Regions from separate parts of the Streptomyces sp. NPDC021080 genome, predicted to be linked through region 2. Evidence: riboswitches for the same ligand, from Rfam matches in the RefSeq annotation. Region 2 holds a riboswitch; the other holds the start of a gene.

Region 1 (3,414 bases), on a different contig from region 2:
TCACGGGCGTCGGAGCCGGGGCTTCGACCGGCACCACGGCGGCGGGACCAGGGACCGTCCGGGCACGCCTCACACTATGGAACAATGGTCTAGACAACCTTGAACACCCGAAGGGCAGCATCACATGGCTGAGCGCCGCGTCAACGTCGGCTGGACCGAGGGCCTCCACGCCCGCCCCGCCTCCATCTTCGTCCGGGCGGCCACGGCCTCCGGCATCCCCGTGACGATCGCCAAGGCAAGCGGCGACCCCGTCAACGCGGCCTCCATGCTCGCGGTCCTCGGCCTGGGCGCCGAGGGCGGCGAGGAGATCGTCCTCGCCTCGGACGCCGAGGGCGCGGACGCCGCTCTCGACCGCCTGGCGAAGCTGGTCGCCGAGGGGCTCGACGAGCTCCCCGAGACCGTCTGAACCTCCCACGCGGCACACGACCGAGCCGCGCCTCCCTTCACCGGGCGGCGCGGCTCAGTCGTTTTCCGTACCCCGCTCGGCAATTCCCCGAGCACCCCGCACGGCCCCCGCGCCACGGTCCCATGAATGGGATGCGCCGAAATTCCGGACACACGAATAAAAGGGCATCAGAAATGAGCCCCTTCCGAATATCCCTCTTTGTATACGGCGCTCGTGTTAATGACGCGGGCCCGTCATGTTTACGGGATGTTGCGAACTTCTCACACGGTCCGTCCGGTCGCCGCCCGGAAATCGGAGCCGGTGGGCGCCCGTGGCCCGCTCGGTGTGCAGGGCCGTGATCGCGCGGGCCCGCTCGCTGTCGCCCCGGGCGACCGCGTCCACGATCCCGCCGTGCTCCGCCCAGGACTCGGCAGGATCGGCCGGCGCCTCCACCGCGTACATCCAGGCGATCTTGTGGCGGAGCTGGGCGAGCGTGGAGGTCAGCGCGGGACTGCCGGACGCCTGCGCGAGCGTCTCGTGGAACCAGCCGCCGAGCGAGCGCAGATCCTCGCTGTGGCCTCGCCTGGAACGCTCCTGCCCCAGCCTGACCAGACCGCGCAGCACCTTGAGATGGGCTTCCGTGCGCCGCTGCGCGGCCCTCGCCGCGCCCAGCGGTTCCAGCAGCATGCGCATCTCCAGGAGGTCCGCGGCCTCCTGCTCGGTGGGCTCCGCGACACACGCGCCCGCATGCCGGCGGGTGACGACGAAACCCTCGGCCTCCAGCGTGCGCAGAGCCTCGCGCACGGGGACGCGCGAGACGCCGTAGCGCCGCGCGAGCAGTTCCTCGGTGAGCCGGCCGCCGCGCTCGTAGACACCCGCGACGATGTCATCACGGATCGCCGTGCACACCGAGTGCGCCGGAATACGCATGACCGACCTCCGCTTTAATCCCCGTGAAACGCCGTCGATTGACGCTTCTTCAGTGACTCTATTGCAGGAAGCCTGAATTTCCGATGGCATGCCTGAATCCATGGATATTTTTTGGACAGACGGCGTCCGGAAACGACGAAGCCCCGGCTCGATGAGCCGGGGCAACGAAAGCGGCGAGAAGCCGCGAAGCGGTCGTCAGACGTTGACGCCGTGCGAACGCAGGTACGCGACCGGGTCGATGTCCGAGCCGTACTCCGCGGTCGTACGGGCCTCGAAGTGGAGGTGCGGTCCCGTGGTGTTGCCGGTGTCCCCGGAGAGGCCGATCTGCTGCCCCGGAGTGACCGCCTGCCCCACGGACACCCCTATGGACGACAGGTGGCCGTACATGGTGTACGTGCCGTCGTGCATCTTGATCACGACTTGATTGCCGTACGCGCCGCCCCAGCCGGCCGTGACGACCGTGCCGGAGCCGACGGCGTGGACCGAGGTGCCGGACGCGGCGTGGAAGTCGACACCCGTGTGGCTGCCGGAGGACCAGAGGCTGCTGCTGGCCTGGTAGCCGGTGGAGACGTACGAACCGGTGATCGGCATGACGAAGGTGTTCAGTCGCTTGCGCTCCGCCTCGCGGGCGGCGCGCTCCTTGGCCTCACGGAGCTTGGAGGCCTGCTGCGCGGCCTCCTTTCGCGCGGTCTGCTCCGCCTGCTTGCGCGCGGCGGCCTCGTCGGCGGCGCGCTGCTGCGCGAAGGCCTGGGCGTCGATCTGGTCGGCGACCGTGTCGTTCAGGGTGACCGTCTGGGTCAGCCCGGTCTGCTCGACGGAGGCTTCCGCGGCGAACGCGGGGGCGGCCAGGGTGCCGATCACACCGGTGGTGGTGAGCGCCGCGACCCCGACGGCGGTCGTGGTGGTGCCGTGCACCCGGCTCGTACGACGATGCTTGCCGGTGCCACAGGTGAACGCCATGGAGAGGCTGATCCTTTCCTTCCCTCTCGCCTACCGGGTTAGCTGACGGGTTCGGAGCAGGAAGGTCTCCTACGGACCCCCTCCGGGGAGGGCGTCCGATTCACCCCAGGGACTGCGTGGGTCCCCGGCTCCCCTGACTCGCGTCATGGGGGACTCGGCGATGACTGTCCGGTGCCGCGGGCGCGGCGCACTGCGTGACGAACAGTCGGACCGACGCTAGACGGGGCCTCTTTCGAACAACAAACGGATCACGATTTTTGTAATCCATCCCACAGGGCAGAACGGCAACCGCCGTACGAATACGGACATCTCGCGAGGAGTGCCCGAAAAGAAGAGGGCCCTGACGGCTCTTCAGCAGTCGGGGCCCTCCTCGGTCACTTCGGTTCTACTCGGCGGCCACCACGGTGACTTCACCGATCCCGAGGGCCCTGACGGGCTCCGCGATCTGCGCCGCGTCGCCCACCAGGACGGTCACCAGGCGGTCCGTCGGGAAGGCGCTCACGGCCGCCGCGGTGGCCTCCACGGTGCCGGTGGCGGCCAGTTGACGGTAGAGCGTCGCCTGGTAGTCGTCCGGCAGGTGCTGCTCGACCTGGTCCGCGAGCGTGCTCGCGACGGCCGCCGCCGTCTCGAACTTGAGGGGCGCGACCCCCACCAGGTTCTGCACGGCGACGTCGCGCTCCGTGTCGGTCAGTCCCTCGGCCGCGAGCGTGCGCAGCACCTTCCACAGGTCGTCGAGCGCCGGACCGGTGTTGGGGGTGTCGACCGAGCCGCTGATGGCGAGCATCGCGGCGCCCGTGCCGTCCGGCGCGGAGCGCAGGACCTGCCCGAACGCCCGCACGCCGTAGGTGTAGCCCTTCTCCTCGCGCAGGACCCGGTCGAGGCGCGAGGTGAGGGTGCCGCCGAGGCAGTAGGTGCCGAGGACCTGGGCGGGCCACACGCGGTCGTGCCGGTCGGCGCCGACCCGGCCGATGAGCAGCTGCGTCTGGACAGCGCCGGGGCGGTCGACGATGATCACGCGGCCGGTGTCGTCGGCGCTCACCGGCGGGACGGGAAGCGGCTCGGCGGACGATCCGGTCCACGAGCCGAGCGTGTCGGCGAGCAACTCGTCGAGATCGACTCCGGTCAGGTCGCCCACGACG
Region 2 (3,414 bases):
ACATGCGGCGAAGTACCCGGAAGGGGTGACCGTGTCACCGCCATGCCCGAACCGCATGCGGCCGGGACGGGACGGTTCCCGTCCTCCAGCCGTGCCGCACGACACATTCCGTCCATCGGGGTGACGCTCATGCGCATCCGTACGCCCTTCTCCTACGAGATCACTCATGAGGACGCCCTCGTCCCCCTCTCGGACGGCACCCGTCTGCACGCCCGGATCTGAAGGCCGCCGACCGAGGAGCCCGTACCGACACTTCCGGAGCACCCCCCTCACCACCTGACCGGCGGAACGGCGCCGCGACCGGCAACGCCACCCCTGGTACGCCGGGCACGGCCACACCCCCGTCCACGTGGACGTGCGCGGCCTCATCGGCTCCTGGTCCCGCCAGCACCCGGACCGGGACCTGCCGCCCGGACCGGCGATCGGTCTCCCGCGGGAGACGCCGCGCCGGTGGGGCCACCGGCGCGGGGACGAGGAGACGGACGCGCCCTCCGTCCCCCTCCTGCGCCCGTACGTGATGGACGCGCACCCTCCGGCGACCGTGTACGCGTGGACCCCCGGACCTCCAGGTGGGCGACCTCGCCCGGCCCTCCCTCTCGGTGACCCCGGCCGCGTACGCGCTCCGGGACACCCCGGCGCCGGTGCGCTCCTCGCGGCACACGGGGGTCGACACGGGGCGCCTCGTCCCCTGCAAGGGCTGCGACGGGGTCGCCTTCCACCGGGCCCAGAAGCGAATCCCGCGCACGGCCGGCCGGCGGAGCCACGCAGCCGACACAGCCGACACAGCCGACGGACCTTGCAGGGCTTACGGGGCTTATGGGGTTTACGGGGCTTACGGAGTGCGGGAGTTCACCCCATGCACCTCGCACTTACAGCGAACTCCCTTGACGCGGGCTGCAGTTCACCTCGCACCGAGTCGGGTCCGGCTCCCGCGCGGTCGGCGCTTCCGTCCCCGACGAGCCGCGCTCCCCGACGTGTCCCGCGCCACAATTCCCGCCGCACGAAGGGCCGCTCGGCACCCTCCGGAGGGCCCCGCAGCGGCCGCCACCACAAGCGCAATGCCCGATTTACCCCGCATGCCTCCTTGATGCTCTTTGGTCTCGTGAGTTGGGTCACCGGCGAGTCCGGCCGCCGCCATGGACCCGCTCCCGACCAACCCCTTCGCTAAAGGCAAGTTGAGGATCCAATTCCGGCACAATCGGACTTTTCACCACCGCCCCAACCAGGAGAAAGCGATCTTCGCAGTCAAATCTCGCCTTGTTTCGGACATGTGCTCTCGCATACGTTCTGGTCGACCCCGGGCGGATCGCCGAATCCTGCCGCCGCCCGGAAACCCATCGACCCACGCACGGCAGGAGCGGGGGAACCACAGGTAAGCCGCCGATCCGGACATAACGGACCGGCTAGGGGTGAAGCCGCGCTCACAGCGCGGCCGGGCATCTCCCGCCCGAACCCGACAGCTCACCTCGCAGGCGTCGGAGAGGAAATTCGTCATGCCCATACGAGGCAAGCACCGCCGCACGAAGACCAACGTCATCACCCGGGGCATGATCGCCGCCGGAACGGGCGGCATCGCCCTCGCCCTCCCGCTCGTGAGCGCCACCGGCGCCAGCGCCGCCACCCCGGCCCAGGCCCCCCAGGCCGCCCACACCGCGGTGGTCCCCAACGTGCACCTCATCACCTACAAGGTGGTCGCGGGCGACACCCTCTCCAAGGTGGCGAAGAAGTACCCCAAGAGCGGCGGCTGGAAGAAGCTGTACACGGCGAACCGCGCCGTCATCGGCGACAACCCGGCCCTGATCCGTCCGGGCCTGAAGCTGACCGTCGGCACGAAGTCGCTGGGGACGACGACCGTCCGCACCACGGCGAACGCGACCTCCGCCGTCGCCAAGTCCAAGACGACCACCGTCACCCAGGCCTCCGTCAAGACGTACGCCAACAACCTCGACGGCTGGATCAAGGAATCCCTCGACGTCATGGCCAAGGCGGGCATCCCGGGCAGCTACGACGGCATCCACCGCAACGTGATGCGCGAGTCCTCCGGCAACCCCAATGCCATCAACAACTGGGACTCCAACGCCGCCGCGGGCATCCCCTCCAAGGGTCTGCTCCAGGTCATCGACCCCACCTTCCAGGCGTACCACGTCGCCGGCACGTCGATGAACATCTACGACCCGGTCGCGAACATCACCGCGGCCTGCAACTACGCGGCCAAGACCTACGGCTCCATCGACAACGTCAACGGCGCCTACTGATCCCGCCCCGCACCCCCTTCTTCACCCGCACCCGCCGACGGCGCCTCCCCGGCCCGTCGGCGGGTGCGTTGGGTGTACAGGGGTGTGTAGGGGTGCATCGGAGCGCTGGGATGTGTCGAGGTGTGCAGGAGGTGCGTCACGGATGCGCCGACGCCCCTAGAAGCCGAAGAGGCGCTCCAGGACCACGGCGATCCCGTCGTTCTCGTTCGACAGGGTGATCTCGTCGGCCACCGCCTTCAGCTCCGGATGGGCGTTGGCCATCGCCACACCCCGGGCCGCCCAGTCGAACATCGGGATGTCATTGGGCATGTCACCGAAGGCGAGCGTCGCGCACGGCGTGAGTCCGAGGTGCGCCGCGGCGAGAGCCAGGCCCGTCGCCTTGGTCACCCCGCATGGCTGGAGTTCGACGGTTCCGGGCCCCGACATGGTGACCGTCGCCAGCGAACCGACCACTCCCCGTGCCGCGGACGCCAACTCGTCGTCGGACAGGGACGGATGGCGGAGCAGCACCTTGCTGATCGGCTCCGCCCAGAGGTCGTCCCGGCGCGGCACCCGCACCGCCGGCAGCGTCGGATGCGGCATCACATAACCCGGTTCGATCAGCGTCAGCCCGTCCACTCCGTCCTGGTCGACCGCCGCGTACAACAGCCCGACCTCCGCCTCGATCTTGCCGAGCGCCGTCTCCGCCAGTTCCCTGTCCAGGGTCACCGACCACAGCATGCGGTCCGCGCCGGCGTCGTAGAGCTGCGCTCCCTGCCCGCACACCGCCAGTCCCTCGCCGCCGAGTTCGTCCAGGAGCGGTCGCACACGCGGTGCGGGACGGCCCGTGACCACGAGATGCCGGGCACCCGCCCGGGTCACCTTCGCCAACGCGGCACGTGTCCGGTCGGAGAGTGTGTCGTCGCCGCGCAGCAGCGTTCCGTCCAGGTCAGTGGCGATGAGTGAATATGCAGTCGGAGCGGCCATGATCCGAAGAATACGGATCGAACGACTCATCGGCCCGGCGTGAACCGGACGACGTCCGGTATCCCGTCAGCAACGCCGTTCACCGCACGGTGGTAAGCGCGTTGCGACCGCTTCGGATCACTCAAGCTCCGCTTCCGCCCACACCGACTTTCCCGCACACGACCGACCACAACACCCCAACACCCCCTGGAAC

The links. Region 2 has a riboswitch for cyclic di-AMP ahead of ACH4S8_RS39680 (transglycosylase SLT domain-containing protein). Riboswitches for the same ligand answer to the same signal wherever they lie in the genome.
Region 1: linked by a shared signal. The riboswitch ahead of ACH4S8_RS13860 (M23 family metallopeptidase) and the one ahead of ACH4S8_RS39680 (transglycosylase SLT domain-containing protein) in region 2 are both predicted to bind cyclic di-AMP.

Annotation. Positions count from the first base shown of each region.
Region 1 covers NZ_JBIRQM010000005.1:126,165-129,578, reverse strand. Annotated here, with positions in the region: gene ACH4S8_RS13870 (HPr family phosphocarrier protein) at 125-406, shown strand; gene ACH4S8_RS13865 (GntR family transcriptional regulator) at 623-1,315, opposite strand; gene ACH4S8_RS13860 (M23 family metallopeptidase) at 1,511-2,275, opposite strand; cyclic di-AMP (ydaO/yuaA leader) riboswitch at 2,288-2,445, opposite strand; gene ACH4S8_RS13855 (M16 family metallopeptidase) at 2,661-3,414, opposite strand, start outside.
Region 2 covers NZ_JBIRQM010000023.1:104,303-107,716, reverse strand. Annotated here, with positions in the region: cyclic di-AMP (ydaO/yuaA leader) riboswitch at 1,298-1,490, shown strand; gene ACH4S8_RS39680 (transglycosylase SLT domain-containing protein) at 1,494-2,255, shown strand; gene ACH4S8_RS39675 (HAD family hydrolase) at 2,412-3,221, opposite strand.